2 regions of the Bacillus cihuensis genome follow, and region 2 is predicted to be linked to the other one. Evidence: riboswitches for the same ligand, from Rfam matches in the RefSeq annotation. Region 2 holds a riboswitch; the other holds the start of a gene.
The links. Region 2 has a riboswitch for cyclic di-GMP ahead of V179_RS0101680 (HD domain-containing phosphohydrolase). Riboswitches for the same ligand answer to the same signal wherever they lie in the genome.
Positions count from the first base shown of each region.

Region 1: linked by a shared signal. The riboswitch ahead of V179_RS27605 (aspartyl-phosphate phosphatase Spo0E family protein) and the one ahead of V179_RS0101680 (HD domain-containing phosphohydrolase) in region 2 are both predicted to bind cyclic di-GMP.

Region 1 covers NZ_KI632495.1:682,970-691,191, reverse strand. Annotated here, with positions in the region: gene V179_RS0109240 (YdhK family protein) at 1-383, shown strand, start outside; gene V179_RS0109235 (hypothetical protein) at 641-958, shown strand; gene V179_RS0109230 (DUF6141 family protein) at 1,301-1,816, shown strand; gene V179_RS32405 (CPBP family intramembrane glutamic endopeptidase) at 2,331-2,744, shown strand; gene V179_RS0109220 (DoxX family protein) at 3,110-3,619, shown strand; partial or broken gene V179_RS27615 (GNAT family N-acetyltransferase) at 3,863-4,405, shown strand; partial or broken gene V179_RS32010 (antibiotic biosynthesis monooxygenase family protein) at 4,463-4,607, shown strand; cyclic di-GMP riboswitch class I at 4,705-4,787, shown strand; gene V179_RS27605 (aspartyl-phosphate phosphatase Spo0E family protein) at 4,823-4,987, shown strand; gene V179_RS0109200 (DUF3139 domain-containing protein) at 5,211-5,615, shown strand; gene V179_RS27600 (DUF4190 domain-containing protein) at 5,753-6,061, shown strand; gene V179_RS0109190 (GNAT family N-acetyltransferase) at 6,323-6,742, shown strand; partial or broken gene V179_RS31300 (IS110 family transposase) at 7,105-7,242, shown strand; gene V179_RS0109180 (cysteine hydrolase) at 7,316-7,942, shown strand; gene V179_RS32400 (histidine kinase dimerization/phospho-acceptor domain-containing protein) at 8,174-8,222, opposite strand, start outside.
Region 2 covers NZ_AYSD01000010.1:377,297-385,518, reverse strand. Annotated here, with positions in the region: gene V179_RS0101695 (Na+/H+ antiporter NhaC family protein) at 1-1,303, opposite strand, end outside; gene V179_RS0101690 (aldo/keto reductase) at 1,390-2,436, opposite strand; gene V179_RS0101685 (TIGR04076 family protein) at 2,436-2,780, opposite strand; gene V179_RS0101680 (HD domain-containing phosphohydrolase) at 3,558-4,547, opposite strand; cyclic di-GMP riboswitch class I at 4,746-4,831, opposite strand; gene ptsP (phosphoenolpyruvate--protein phosphotransferase) at 5,924-7,651, opposite strand; gene V179_RS0101670 (phosphocarrier protein HPr) at 7,654-7,920, opposite strand; gene V179_RS0101665 (glycoside hydrolase family 1 protein) at 8,048-8,222, opposite strand, start outside.

The DNA of each region.
Region 1 (8,222 bases), on a different contig from region 2:
CTACCTATCCTGTTGGAAGCCAAGCTATTATCAATGCTGAACATATGTCTGGAATGAATGGTGCTGAAGCTACAATATCCGGTGCCTTTGATACAACAGTTTATGCTGTTACATATACTCCAACAACTGGTGGTGAACCAGAGGAGGATCATAAATGGGTGATTCACGAAGAAATTGAAAATGCTGGTGATGAACCATTTCAACCAGGTGATGAAGTTGTATTGAACGCTAAACATATGGAAGGTATGGATGGTGCTACGGCTGTCATAGATACAGCAGAAAAAACAACCGTATATATGGTAGATTACACTGATACTGAAACAGGAGAAAAGGTAACCTATCATAAATGGGTAATAGAAAGTGAACTTTCTCCAGTTGAATAAATACTAAGAAACAATATAACCCTATTGTTATTCGTGATTAATTGTTAATTCGAAATAAGTATTTCTTCATAATCGAGCGATTAAATTGAACAATCATCACAAAAGGATCTTCAATTGAAGATCCTTTTTTATTGCCTATAAGAGATTTTATGTTAACTAGGTTTGCATAGAGTATTCATTTAATCCGTTAAGACCTTATAATATGAGCTTAATAGGTTAGTTAAAGAAGGGATTTACTTTAATATGGAGTTTTGTTTATGAAAATTATCTTATTTCTTGAGGCAAGTAACTCAGCAGAAGTAAACAAACACTTAGATAGTTTTAAGAAGTTTGCTGCTAATTATAAGGTCTTGATGTTAGTTTCTAAAATAGAAAAGTATTGGAATATTGATGATATGTACAAAGTTTTTCTTGATATAGATAAAGCATTTGAATTTAATGTAAAACCATTGCTAAATAATATTGCATCTAAGTGGATGGTACTTCCCGACGAATTTTTAGCATCAAAAACTATGAATGGCTGTGAAATTTATGTTCCAAACCTTTATAGGATAACTCTTGAAATAAATAATTAGAAAACGCCTTTGTTAAGATAAAAGGGACATTTCTAGAGAAGTAGTGAGATTAGAGGTGAAATACACTTGTCCTTGATGTGGTTATAAAACATTAAACGAAGATCTTTTTGATACCGATAACACTCAATTATGTTAACTAAAAAATTAGAAGTTATTTAAACATCTGATTCTAAAAAGTTCTGCAATAAACAACAGTTGAAATAAATTAATCGGTCTTCAACAATTGGGCGCAATTCCAGAATAAGAATTACGCTCTTTCTTCATGTATAGGGCCAAATTGTTGAACAACGTATGTTAAAATTGAAGCAGAAAAATAAACCGTTAAGGGAGCGATAGGCTTAAATGGAACGACAAGAACACGTTATTTTTCGTGAAGTTCAGCGCCCTCGGCAAATTTGGGTATGGGTTTTAATTTTACTGATTGCAGCATTCATGTGGTTTAACTTCATACAACAAGTCATCTTTGGCATTCCAGTAGGTGATAATCCAGCTCCGGATGTAATTTTGGTGCTTCTCTGGCTTGTTTTCGGAATTGTATTTCCACTGTGTCTGCTAGGATTCATGAAATTAATAACTGAGGTGCGTAGGGATGGTCTTTATGTCCGTTATGTGCCGTTTCATATTCACTATAAGTCATTTTTATTTAAGGATATGGTTCGTTATAAGGCCATTACATACCGTCCACTTGGACGGTTTGGAGGTTGGGGCATACGTTTTAATGCCAAAGGCGAAACAGCCTATAATATGAATGGGAATCAAGGAATAGAATTACAATTAACAAACAATACTGTGGTGATAGGATCTCAAGATCCGGATGGGTTGGTAAAAGCTCTGGATTCGGCGCAAGAGACTCAATGAGATAGTAATGTTCCATAATCGGGCGCATTTCTTGAAAAAGAATTGTGCCTTCTTTAGCTATAGGGACATTTAATGGAATAAGACCTTCAAACAAAAATGGATATTTAAGTGAGATTGTGCAGACTAAACTAAAGAAGCAGTTAAAGATGTCTTTATTAAACAAAATATACTTTTAGCTTTATTAACTGTGCTATTTTTTTGGGGTATTATTGTTATCTCTTATAAAAGTTGGATAAGTATAGGGTTTATAGTTTTCTTCCTTCTAATTATCTGCATTATAAATGTTGAATATCGTTTTTTATCCTCACTCTTTACAGCTTTTCTAGTGAGTTTTTTACTTTATCAACTTACAAATATATTCTTAGCCACCTATGAAATTTCCAGAGAGTTAAGGATTCTGTTAAATAGAGGCTCAATTTTTATTATTGTTGTTGGACTGTGCGTTGTTCACCTCTTTAACAAGAAGAAAATATCGTTCTTTAACAATAAACCTAATTTGAATAGTCGTATTGTTATGCCTTTTCATTCCATAAAATTATCTTACTTTCTACTAATTGGAATAATTATATCTGGTATATCATTCATCCCATTTATTCTCCAGCAAGAATTTAGTTATATTAAATCAATGTTAATCTTTTGTTTATTGTTTTCAATCATCAACGCAACTCTTGAAGAACTTATATGGCGTGGTTTTATGTTATCAAGTTTGAAAAAGTATGTTTCCACTACAAGTGCAATTATCATGACAGGCATCGGTTTTGGTTTACTACATCTTGCTGTTGGAATACCTTTCATAATAAGTTTACTTTTTTCTTTTGTTGGATTTTTTTATGCTTTTGTCGTAATAAAAACCAATAGTATATACACTGCAATAATATTTCATTTTGTAATAAATATTGGAATGGTTTTTAGCGGTTTAATTCTTTAACTATTAAACTAACGAGCACTATACTTTAATAACGATCTTCAACAATCGGGCGAGGTTCTTCTATAAAGAAGATCGCTTTTTTTCATTATAGGGCCATTTTATTGAATTAAGGTTACATATAATTCAATCCTACATAAAAAATAAATTGTGACAAGTTGATTCCCCTAGATGCCCAAGAGGAGTTAAAAAAGTTGTATAAACTATTCATCTCTTTCTATATATCTTTAATTGTTACCTCTTATTGCAACAGGAGGTTTTTGTAACATATCTGTTACATATTTTTCATATAAACGATAATGATAATCGTTATCGTTTATAGTATTATATCAATTAGTGATTAATTTTTAATATTTAGGAGGAAAAGTATGTTTATTGATTTTCTAAGAGAAAATAAAAAGATCTCTATACTTTTAGCTGTGCTACGTGTATATCTCGGATATACGTGGATTATGGCTGGTTGGGGGAAGATAGCAAGCGGACATTTTGATGCTTCTGGTTTCTTACAGGGTGCGTTAGCTAAAGCAACAGGAGAACACCCGGCTGTTCAGGGTTGGTGGGTTGTTTTTCTAGAAAACGTAGCCATTCCTAATGTAGAGATATTCAATACTTTAGTACCTTGGGGAGAATTACTAGTGGGAATAGGTTTATTGGTGGGTTGTTTCACTAAAATAGCAGTATTATTTGGACTGATTATGAACTACTCTTATCTGTTTAGCGGTACGACAAGTACCAATCCACAACTTGTTTTATTATCTATGTTTATTCTCGTTTCTGCTGTGAATGCAGGAAAATATGGGATTGATGGTATGATTATGCCAACTCTTAATGAAAAACTATTTGCCAACAAAACAAGAGAGAAAAGAGCAGCTGTTTAGTTATAAGTAGTTTGGTGTTGAACTAACTTGCGCTTATATTAAGTATCATCGAAAAAAATAGAAAGCACCTTTAACCTTTATGTATATGTATACTAGAAAAAGTGGTAATCAACAGCCTACAAACGGGCGCGATTCTTCAATAAAGAGGATCGCTTTTTTCATTATAGGGCCATTTTGTTGAGGAAGAAATAGGTCACATAATAAAATTGAATAAAGAAAAAAACATAGAGGAGAAATGTTTTAATGATTGAATTAAAGTATTTTGAACGCACGGATTTAAACAACTTATCAAGTGGGTCAATTCACCTCAATTCTTACTCATTGGGGTGGGCCTGCATTCCAATATCCCTTATCAGAGAATCAATTAGAAAAGTATATTGAGAATGCCAATAGAGATAACTTGGATACCTTAGTATATAAGGTAAAGAAACCGGTAGTGTTATTGATCATATCTCTTTGGAGAAAATTGATCGAAAAAATAAGTCTGCAAGAGTTGGAAAAGTCTTGGTAGGTGATAAAAATGTAAGAGGAAAAGGAATTGGTCAGCAAATGATGAAAGAAATTCTCAAAGTAGCATTTGAAGATCTTAATTTACATAGAGTTAGTCTTGGTGTGTTTGATTTCAATGTATCTGCAATTGCTTGTTATGAAAAGGCTGGTTTTACAAAAGAAGGATTACATAGAGACTCTAGAAAAAACGGTGATGAATACTGGAGTTTATGGGAAATGAGCATTTTAGAATATGAATTTATGACCAATAGAAGATCATCTAATATTCCGTTATAGGGCTAGTTATTTGGAATACTGATCGGTGATGCAAATAGAAAAACGGGAGGTTTTACAATGATTCTTGAAGGCGCAATGTTACAAGTAAAAGAGGGAATGGAGGTGGAATTTGAAGAGGCTTTCAGTAGGGCGTCACATATCATTTCTTCAAAGAAAGGGTACTTACCTCACGAATTGGGAAAGTTGCATTGAAACTAAGGGAAATATTGGTAAAGATCCATGAATCCACCCTCTTGACAATTATTCTGATAGCAACAACAAAATGCGACAAATTTCGGAATCTAAATACAGTAATATATAACGAGAAAAGGCAAACTTATTGAAAAATAAGGACGCAAAACTACAGATCTAAAGTTTTAACTATGATGGCTGAGTTGCCTAAAATAACGTACATATTTTAGGAGGATACCTTGTTGAATGGTACTTACAGAAATGGACGATTTAGAAAACAGGATCAATGAATTGAAAAAGGAATTAATCCTGATTGCAAAGGAAACAGGCTTAAATAGCCACGACACCATTAATTGCAGTCAAAAATTAGATCAGCTTATCGTGGATTACCAAAAACACCTACAAAATTAAACTAATATCATCCCCGTATTAGTATAAAAATCCACTTTTCAATTATAGGGTGCTTTTTTGTAATAGGGAACAGCGCTATTTCCATTATAGGGCCATTTAATAGAATAATAATTTCTGATATAATTGGATATTTATGTTAAATCCTAAATAACAATGGATTCATTAATGAATAATGGATGATAAAAGCGTTATTTTTTAAAGTTCTAAAAAAGGCGGGGGAATTTTGAAAAAAACTAAACGTTTGATTCTTTTATTATTCATCGGAGTTATTATAGGAGGGCCTTTTCTCGTTTATGATATATTTTATGGTAATCCTAGTCGCTCCTTATTAATGGAAAATGCAACAAAAAAACACCTTCTTAAGCTTGGATATAATTCCGATGAATTGTTAGAAGTTAAAACATTCTATTCAATGAAGAAAGATACAGGTATAAAAAGAACGCGCGCCCGTGTCATCTTTAAAGATGAACCGGAAGAAAAATATGTATACATCCAGTACGAAAAAAACAGAGAAATTCAACAAGGTTGTAGTTACTTTAACACAGACACTAATGCTTACGAAAATGAATATACCGAAAAAAGGAAACACATGGTGAGAGACTGTATAAATACACTCTTTTCAATGTAATTTTTCTAGTCCGATTCTAATGGGCAATAAAGAGCAGCTATTCAATAAAAGGGAGCTATTATGTAGCAAGATATGCGCCCATATTAATGAATTGGGTCATGTTGTATAGCAATGTCAATGTTAGGAGGTGTTTATGAATGGTTGAAAAAGCTCAAACAAATAGTAAATCGGTGGCTTCTTTAACCCTTGGGATTCTTTCCATTATAATACCAATAATTGGAATAATACTTGGTATTATCGGAATTGTATTTTCTAGAATGGGAAAAAGGGAAATTGAGAAAACGAACGAGAATGGAAGGGGATTGGCAACCTCTGGATTTGTTTGCAGTATCGTTGGAATCGTAATTCAGACGTTATGGATATTGTTAGCTATTGTATCTTACTTCTCATACTCTAATGTGGAGTTTGAATTACAATTCATCTCAACCCAATTTTTATTTGGATAATAGTTGCTGAACTACACTGATGGAACTTGGTTCAGAAATTTTAGTCTTCAGCAATCGGGCGCGTTTCTGTAATAAGGAACAGCCCTATTTCCGCTAGATTGTTGAATAGCGCGTTAAATTGTAAAGCGTAGATTGTGAAGAAATGTACTTAAACTAACGAAGTAGTTTAGTGTAAGAAGGAAAACCTTGATTTAAACCTATATTATATAGAATGAAAATTATGTTATTATTATTTATATAAAAGAAAGTGAGAGTGAAAATATGAATATCAGAGTAGCAAGTGAATTAGATTACCCTGATTTAAGACTTATATACCTAGAATCTCGTCGTAAAAGTTTTCATTGGGCAGATATAGAAGAAATGACTTTAGAAGACTTTGATAAGCATACTGTAGGAGAGTATATAATATTAGCAGAGGAAGATACTCATATCCTTGGATTTGCTTCTTTGTACTTGCCAGATAATTTTATACATAACTTATTTGTTCACCCTGATTTCTCGGGTAAAGGTGTTGGTGGTCAATTGGTTAATGCCGCCATAGAAAAAATGAATAAACCATTAAGATTGAAATGTGTATCTGAAAATCAAAAAGCGATGAAGTTTTATGAAAATAATGGTTGGAAGAAAGTTGTTGAAGAAGGTAAACCAGAAGAAAAATATTGGGTTATGGAATATGAATAAAATAAATAATTGAGGCTGATTTATTTTTTTGATGTTAAGCTAACTGGTGCGTTAGTTCTACAAGCTAAAGGCAACAATCATCATCATTATCTTGATATTCCACAATCGGGCGCGATTCTTCAATAAAGAAGATCGCTTTTTTTCCGTTATAGGGCCAGATTGTTGAACAATACCTTTTAAGAAAAATGGGTATCTATGTTAATAATTAGAAGAGCTTGTGAAGAAATGTACTTAAAGTAACGAAGCAGCATTCCTGTAATAACTGAAAATGAGATTTGAACGAAAAAAGACCTCTTGATAAGATGAATGTGTCCTGAGCTGGCCAGCTAAAATGGACAAAACATCTAATTGGAGGCCTTACAATGAATTATAACCAAAATCATAAAATCTCTCAAATTACTTCTGAAACCTTAATTATCGGAGTAGATATAGCCAAACATAACCACTTTGCGCGAGCGCAAGATTTTAGAGGAATGGAGCTTAACTTCAAAATTTCATTTTCCTAAGGAATTTTTAATCAATGTAGTTCATATAATGGATAAGTGAAAACATATTAAAGGTGGGGAAAATTCTATGTTTAAACCAAATCCCGCGAATACTGCAATAGTTATTACTGACCCTCAAAATGACTTTTTGTCTCCAGGCGGAAGAGGATATCATTTGACAAAGGCTAACATTAAACAGAATAATACTTTAGCTAACTTGGAACTACTATTAAGCACTGCCCGTAGTAAAGGTTATCAGCTCTTTGTTTCCCCGCACTTTTTATATCCACATGACTATGATTGGCAGTTTACAGGGAACGAACAAGAGATGTTGATTAGTTTGCGTGTTTATCAGAAATTAAATCAATATAGTCCTCCAACTCCGGAAGCCGATTATGTTCCAACTTTAGCTCCGTATATCTGGGATAAAACATCCGTCATTGCAACACCGCACAAGGTGGCCAGTCCTCAGACAAATGATCTGGTCTATCAACTAAGGCAACGCAGAAAAGAACAAGTAATTTTGGCTGGGGTATTATCAAACGTATGTGTTGAATCGCATATGAGAGATTTAATCGAAAATGGCTTCAAGACAGCTGTTGTTTACGATGCAACTGCCACGATTAGTGAAAACGATTTTCATGCTGCTGTTACGAACTACCGAGCTTTCAGTAGTGCTACATGGACAACAAGTGAAGCCATTTCAAATATGTAATGATACTCTTAAAAAGGCATACTAAAGAAGAGATTATTCTTTGATTAATTGTAATGTTGCAGCCTTTAGGTGCTTTCATTAACGATATCCAATAAGTCCATTCTTATAAAATTTAGATTCAATTACAGTGTGTTTCATTAGATCGATTTCCACCATATCCATTACTAGTTCTTGAATCTCTCCATCATCTTGTAGCACTTTTTCAAATATCTAAATGATCTTGAGACAGACCTACTTTTCGATGACTGCTTCCAACTTAAACATCACAGCAGTTATGGGT
Region 2 (8,222 bases):
TTAGTAAAAGCGGTGCAACAAAATCATACCCTTTTGTCAGCAAAGCACCGAGGAATACAAAAACACTTAAAAAAGGGATTACCAGAACGATAGAATTAGCAAAACCATCAAGTAGATTGGCACGACGGTATGGATGCAAACCAACACGTTTGCCAATCTCATTTTGTACTTTTCCAAATGTCGTCATCGATGCACTAGTAACACCACCGAAGAGTAAAGTTGTAAACGAAATACCTAACATCATAGCAAATTCAGCGCCGCGAGCCGTCTTGCCCATTTTGCTGTTAAGTATACTATTTGTCACTTTTTCAAGCACTCCAGCACCGTTGAGCACACCCATTATACCGTAGACTGAAATAACGAGTGTAACGATTGCCATCATGCTGTTGATGCCGTCCGTTAGGAATCCTACCGGAGTGCCATCCTCAACTGAGATAATATTGTCGAAAGTTAAGAGATTAAACGCTAGACCTGTTATCATCCCTAATATGATACCTACCGTAATCGCTTTATAAATATTGCGAGTTTTGATTGCTATGATTAACATAACAGCTACCGGAACGAGCATAACTAATGTGATTGGATTCATGTTCTTAGCAAGAATATCTGAAGCGCCCACACCTACCGTGCCACCACCGCCAAGGATCCAGAACAGAAAAAAGGAGATCGTCCCTGCAACCAAGGAATACTTCAGTCGACTGGCAACACAGCCGCTCACTTCTGCGAAACCTTCCTTTTTTGTGTATTCTTGAGTTCCTGCAGAGATAATCGTAGTATCTGATATTGGTGCTAAGTTATCACCAAAAATAGAAGCACTGACGATTGCACCCGCAAGAACAGCAGGATCGCATCCCAACAATACTCCTGCCGGGAAGAAAATAGGGAAGCAGGTAAACATTGTTCCAATCGATGATCCAGTAGCAGTAGAAATGATACAAATTGCTAAGAATGTGAACGCCGTGAATAATCCTCCATCCACGCCTAGCAAGTCGGCTAGCCAGACGAAACCTGCCGAAATGTTAGTAGATTTGATCAGCTCCGAGAACATCCCGATGACGAACAGCAGTATTGCAATCGGTACAGCTTCCTTTACACCATCATAAACTGAATTCCAAAAACGATCGTAGTTCCCCTTTTTCACAAAAATTGCACCTACCATCAGTGCGACGAAAGCACCCATTGCGAGTGCATACATTTCAAACGCTTTAAAAACGATAAAATACAATATACAGAAAAACAGAAAAATAACGACTGGAATAAACGCAACTCCCCAGCCACCTTTAAATTCAAGTTTTTTATCCATATAGAAGCTCCCTTTTATGTATTAAACGTGTACTCTTATCTATTCGTCGCAATACCCAGCAACTGCGTTCAGAGCGTTTGCCATAATTATTCTTCATTCAAATTCATCTTCATAATATTTCGGAATTTTGAACCAGCCGTACGCTCTAACTCAAAAGGTTCACCTTCTAATATTGAATAGTTATGTAAGAAGTGATTTATTTCTTCAATATCAGAACAATCGAGTTCGAAACTAAATATTTGAGCATTTGACTCAACATGGCTGCTATTTCTAACGCCAATAATTGAAGCCCCAACACCTTGTTGACTTAATATATATTTTGTAGCAACATGAGCGATGTTGACAGAATACTTTTTAGCGATTTTATCTAGCAATAACAATAATTCCTGATAGCCATCCCAACCCAAAGTCTCTTCAATCACCTGCAAATATTTAACATGCGAGCGCGTATCGGGTTGAATAGATGTTTTGCCGAGCCATTTTTCCGCTAGCAAACCGCCTGATAATGTGCCGTAGCATAGCAAAGAAATACCTTTTATTTTACAATATTCTAATAATTCTTTTTCTGGTCGTCTATCAAAAACCGAGTATTGATTTTGACAAGACACAATCGGTATACCGGCATCAACGATCTCTTTCAAATGCTTCGTATCAAAGTTTGTAACGGCGATATTACGTATTTTCCCTTTTTCTTTTAGCCTTAACAGATCCCCTGCTGTCTCGATATAGCCAGGCACATCGTAATCCCACCAATGAAACTGCACTAGATCTAATACATCTCGATTTTGCCGTTTAAGGCTTCTATCAATTATTTTTTCTGTGTATGTAAAATCGACATCACTAAGTAAATTGATATCAGGTACATACTTGGTATGAATTTGAATGTCATTTGGTGAAATCGTGCTTCCGTGCTTAAGTTGCTTTAAGAATTCACCTAGAAATTCTTCCGTACCCGTATATATATCAGCACAATCAAATGTCGTAAATCCTTTTTCGACAAGCATATTGAAGGCCTTCATAATATCTTGCTTGTCTAAATTAGTTTGTAAGCTATGACCTTCCGACAGTTGCCAACACCCGTTGATCACTCTACTAATTGTATAATCTTTTGCTAATTCGAATCGTTCTGCCATTAGTTTTTATCTCCTTTATATATAGGCTCTGTTGTGCATTCAGCATGACTAAATTCTTTAGTTCCGATACGAGTTATTTTAAATCTAGCACCACAGTTTGGATCTGGGCAGGCAATTACACTATCAGACAACATCCAGTCATTTGCATGCAATACCCGTTGCTTTGCAGGTAATAATGGCAAAATAGCGCTTAAGGCATACATTGAAAATGAATTATTTTCTGGGAAGATAACGTCTTCTCCTATAACTAAGAAATAGTCACCTTCCTTATGCTTGCAAACCATTGGTTTATCTGTACCTACAACTTCTACTTTTAAGTTATATAGCGTAAATTTATCATCCATGACACTTACTCCTTTCAACACTTGTAATTAATAAAGCTGCTATTTTCATATCTTTTTTCATTCTCCTTTTCTTCTTTTTCATTCTGAGATTTTTTACTTTCATACATAATGAATGGGGTTTCTCTGAAACAACTATAACCTGCTTACTTACAGTTGTTTGAGTCTATAAAATAACAAAAAACACTTATCCTTAAATAATAATTCAAGGACAAGTGTTAACTTGCGGTACCACCTTGTTTGATATGTATCATACATACCCTCTCAGCAGAGTGCTCATACAAACACCCTTAGCCCTATAACGCTGGCTCTACGTCTAAGCTACTAAAAAAATTCTTTCACTTCGCCCTCTGAGGCCCACTTGCTGTTACTGCATCTGTCCGGCTTACACCATCCCGGATTCGCTGAAAGATCGTTTAACAGTTTAACTCCCTCGTCTACGGTTTATAAAAATGTTAGCACCATAATATTCCATTGTCAATAATATTTTTTATATTTAGATAATTCGATTTTACTGTCTATACTTTTATTTGGATATTTTACTAGTAGCCTTCTATGAAGAACATGGGGACGGGGCTGCGCGACTTACTAATATAGCAAAATCGATTAATTAGGTATACTGATTTTAGACAGCATCCAAAATTTCAGCTCCGCACCGCCACCATTGTGATTAGGTGAGTGCAGCGTTGTTACTTAATTGATCCTTCATGTAAATGGTAGCGTTATAACGCCATAATTGGTTTGTATGAAGGAAGGTTTAATACTACTTTTCTGAAAGTTTTAAAACAAATTTATAAAAGTTTCAGCTATTAATGGGTCAAAATGTTTTCCTTTATTTTGGTCAATATAAGACAATGCTTTTTGTTTTGACCACGAATCTTTATAAGGTCTACGGCTGGTTAATGCATCAAATACATCCACTATTGATACGATCCTCGCCTCAAAAGGGATTTTTTCGCCTTCTAAATTAAAAGGGTATCCAGTTCCATCCCATTTTTCATGATGATATAAAATAATATTTTCAGCTACCTCCATACTTTTAATAAAATCATAATTAATCTCCTTAGACATTTTATTTAAAATATCCGCCCCTATTAAGGGGTGCATTTCTATTATTTTTCTTTCAGAAGAAGTCAAAGCCCCAGGTTTATATAGAATACCTTCTGGCATGCCAGCTTTACCTATGTCATGTAATATACTGGAATGAATAATATTATTGATATATCTTGGCTCTAATTGAAGATTATTTTTCTTATTGTGTGATTTGATAAGAATCTCAGTTAATTCCTGTACTCTTATCAAATGCTCTTCAGTTCCAGGGTCTCGAATCTCACACGAAATTGCCAGCACCTTCAATAATTCTCTTTGTACTTCTATTTTTTTGTTTTCAGGTAGGTATAACCCTTCTTTTAATTGTTCTAATGCACGAAAAATTCCTATATAAAATAATTCCTTTTCAATCTTGAAAGGAGTTATCGTAATAGATGAATGCCAAAGCTCCCCAGATTTCTTCCGATTAATTAAAATTCCCGACCAGGGGATAAGTTCTTTTAACGAGTTTTTCATTGAAATATAGGTTGATTTACTTGTAAGGTTAGATTTAATAAATCCTGCCTTCAAACCGATTATTTTAGCTCTTTCAAATCCTGTTATTGATTGATATGAGTCATTTACTTCTAAAATAATATGATTACTGTCAGTAATAATTACAGCATCTCCCAATTCCAAAAAGCCTTGTAACTGGTATGGTAATTGCAAAGTTTTTTTCATTATTAAAATCTCCAATGTTAATCTATTTCTTATGTATTCAAAGTAAGACTGTCCGCAGAGCGAGTTACCTCTTCATTCATATACATTTATCGAGGAATAAATAGCGAAATTTCCCAGCCACTCATAAAATCCCTACTCTAATACTGCATTTAACCCTACAAAAAAAGACCAATCACCCGATTCGCCTTTTTAAAAGAAATCGGTAACTGGCTGACATTATCTCTCCGATTTTAGTCCCTATCGTTTTGCGTTTTCATCTTTCAATGAATTTGCCTTTATCATTCCCCTATTCAATTTTATATAAAAATTTTGAACTACTAATCTATAAATTTATAAAGTGTTTCTCCTATATTGTGAATATTACAACAGAATAATAGGGAATACAAGGAAGAAATAGAACTTTATTACTACACATCCCTAAGCCTATTATCCTAATTTTCCTTTCTAAGTAACAAAAGACAAAAGAGACAAAACAATAAATATTAAATTCAATTTATCTTTTTAGACATTTAATTATTTTTCCCTAATGATATCAAAATAATTAGCTACCCATTCTGGGACTTGCTAATTATTTTGATAAAGGATTAATAATCCTTGGTACGATACTCTTCCCAATAGTTTTCTTCATCTCTCCATTTACACCATAGGGGCTGCCCCCAATTTTTTTCTTGAGTTCTGGAAATTCATCTTGTAACAATATTGTTGATTGTCCTTTTAAGTACTGAGATTTTTCTTGGCGCTAGACTTGGTGAACAAGAAAGGAGTAAATGAATGTGATCTTTTCCAACTGCCTTGCAGGATGGTGATTCCCCTTGCTTCACACCCCTGCCTGATCAATTCTATAGCCCTATAAACTCAATAGAACCGTAACACCTTATACCTATGTTTTGTCACCCATATAACATGGTACTTGATGTCATATATTGCATAACTATTTTTCTTATAGCGTCCATACTTTCACTTCACACTTCAAGTATGGACACAGAAGTTCAAGGTCAAAAGCGTATACCGTCTAAAGACGGTGGAATTAGACCAGCATTTGTAAATTAAAAAATTAACTTTTTTGTTTCCAAAAATTTGACGTAGATCCAGAGCACTGAAAAACTTATGCTTCTAAAATTTGTGAGTATGATCAAATTTTAAAAGGCGACATTTCGTTCGATTTTGAACGAAATGTCGCCTTTTTCTTTCATATTATATGCTCTGATTCCTTCATTAAGGTCATAATTCGTTTGAGGTTTACTGGAGATATGGCTATGGATCCTTGTATTTGCATGCCAAATAGACCCGCAGATAATGCTACATCATACCCGTCCGCTGTGTTCCTATGAACATGATTAATAACTCTCATCCCTTATAGGGTGAGAGTATGTTATTTACACAAGTACTTCTTTCACTTCTATTTCCTTTATAAATCTCTCTACTTCCTCAGCCGTTGACATGTTTAAAACTTGTTCGATGATCGAACTCATTTCTGCTTTTGAAAGATTAAGAAGTTGGCTTCGAGCCTTTAAAATAGAAGAGGCACTCATGCTGAATTCATCTAAACCAAGACCAAGTAAAATCGGGATCGCAATTTCATCTCCTGCCATCTCACCACACATGCCTGCCCATTTGCCTTCTTTGTGCGCGGCATCGATAACCATTTTCACTAGACGAAGAATAGCCGGATTGTATGGCTGATACAAGTAAGAAACTCGCTCATTCATACGGTCTGCCGCCATTGTGTATTGAATCAGATCGTTTGTACCGATGGAGAAGAAATCTACTTCTTTCGCAAATACATCTGCCATGACCGCAGTAGATGGAATTTCCACCATGATTCCAATTTCAATTGCTTCAGAAACAGCGATACCTTCAACCTGTAACTTTGCCTTTTCTTCTAGTAAAATTGCTTTCGCTTGGCGGAATTCACCGAGAGTTGCAATCATCGGAAACATAATTTTCAAGTTGCCATATGTACTCGCCCGAAGCAAGGCACGAAGCTGTGTCCGGAACATATCTTGCATTTCTAAGCATAAACGAATCGCACGGAAGCCTAAGAATGGATTCATTTCTTTCGGTAAATCTAAGTATGGGAGCTCTTTATCGCCACCGATATCAAGTGTACGAACAACAACCGGCTTTCCTTCCATACGCTCTAACACTGTTTTATAGGCATCAAATTGCTCTTCCTCAGTCGGAAGCTGAGTACGTCCCATGTATAAAAATTCGGTGCGATATAAACCAACACCCTCGCCGCCGTTTTCAACCACACCTTTTATATCCTCAGGTGTCCCAATATTGGCAACCAGTTCAACATGTTGTCCATCTTTTGTCACCGTGCGCTCATCTACAAGCTTTGCCCACTCTGCCTTTTGCGCTTCATACTCTGCTTTTTTCACTTCATATTCCTTCACCATATCAGCTGATGGATCGACAATCACCGTTCCAGCCAGGCCGTCTAGGATGACCAATACACCATTTTCGATCTTAGCTGTCACTGTTTTCGTCCCAACAACTGCGGGAATTTCCAATGAACGAGCCATAATCGCTGAATGGGATGTGCGGCCACCGATATCTGTCGTAAATCCTTTAACATATTGTCGATTTAATTGAGCTGTATCAGATGGTGTTAAGTCCTCAGCAATAATGATTACTTCCTCAGAGATCATGCTCGGATTCGGAATGGTGACACCTAAAAGATGGGCCATCACACGTTTTGTTACATCGCGGATATCTGAGGCACGCTCTTTCATATACTCGTTGTCCATCGATTCAAACATGCCGATAAACATGTTTGCCACTTCTTGTAAAGCAAATTCAGCATTCACTTTTTCGGTTGTGATTTTGTCTTTGATTGGGTTAATCAGCTCTGGATCACTTAAGACAAGAAGATGAGCAGCGAAAATTGCAGCTTTATCTTCTCCTAGCTCTTTGAAGGCATGTGCTTTGATTTGTTCAAGCTCAGATGTTGACTGCTTAAGGGCAGCATCAAAACGTTGAACTTCTGCTTCAATGCTATCAATTACACATTTTTCTACGACTAATTCAGGCTCTTCTAAACGATATGCCTTTGCAATGGCAATTCCTGCTGATGCTCCGATTCCTTTTAGACTTTGCACCATCATTCTGCTAAGCCAGCTCCCTTCACAACCTCTTCAATCGCTGCCAATGCTTCCCCTTCATCTGCACCTTCAGCAGTAATTTTGATTATCGCATCTTTCGGAATCCCTAAAGACATGACACCCATAATGGATTTTAAATTTACGGATTTGCCATTGTATTCTAAGTTAACAGCAGCGGCGAACGGACTTGCCGCTTGTACGATTGTTGATGCTGGGCGTGCGTGAATTCCTGATTCGTCAATAATTGTAAATGTTTTTTCTACCATAATAATGTTAGCCTCCTTTGTCTTTTTATCCCGCAATAACAGGCAGTAATATCCCCATCTCTAAGCTTGAGTAATCAAAGAAGCAAAGGTAGGGGATAACTGCTCGTAAAAGCCCGATAAGCCTCTCTTATAGCTCTTCACCATTGCTTTCAATCACTTTTTTGTACCAGAAGAATGAGTCTTTTCGACTTCTTTTCAATGTTCCATTACCCTCATCATCTTTATCTACATAAATAAATCCGTAGCGCTTAGACATTTCACTTGTGGACATGGACACTAAGTCAATTGGTCCCCAAGCTAAG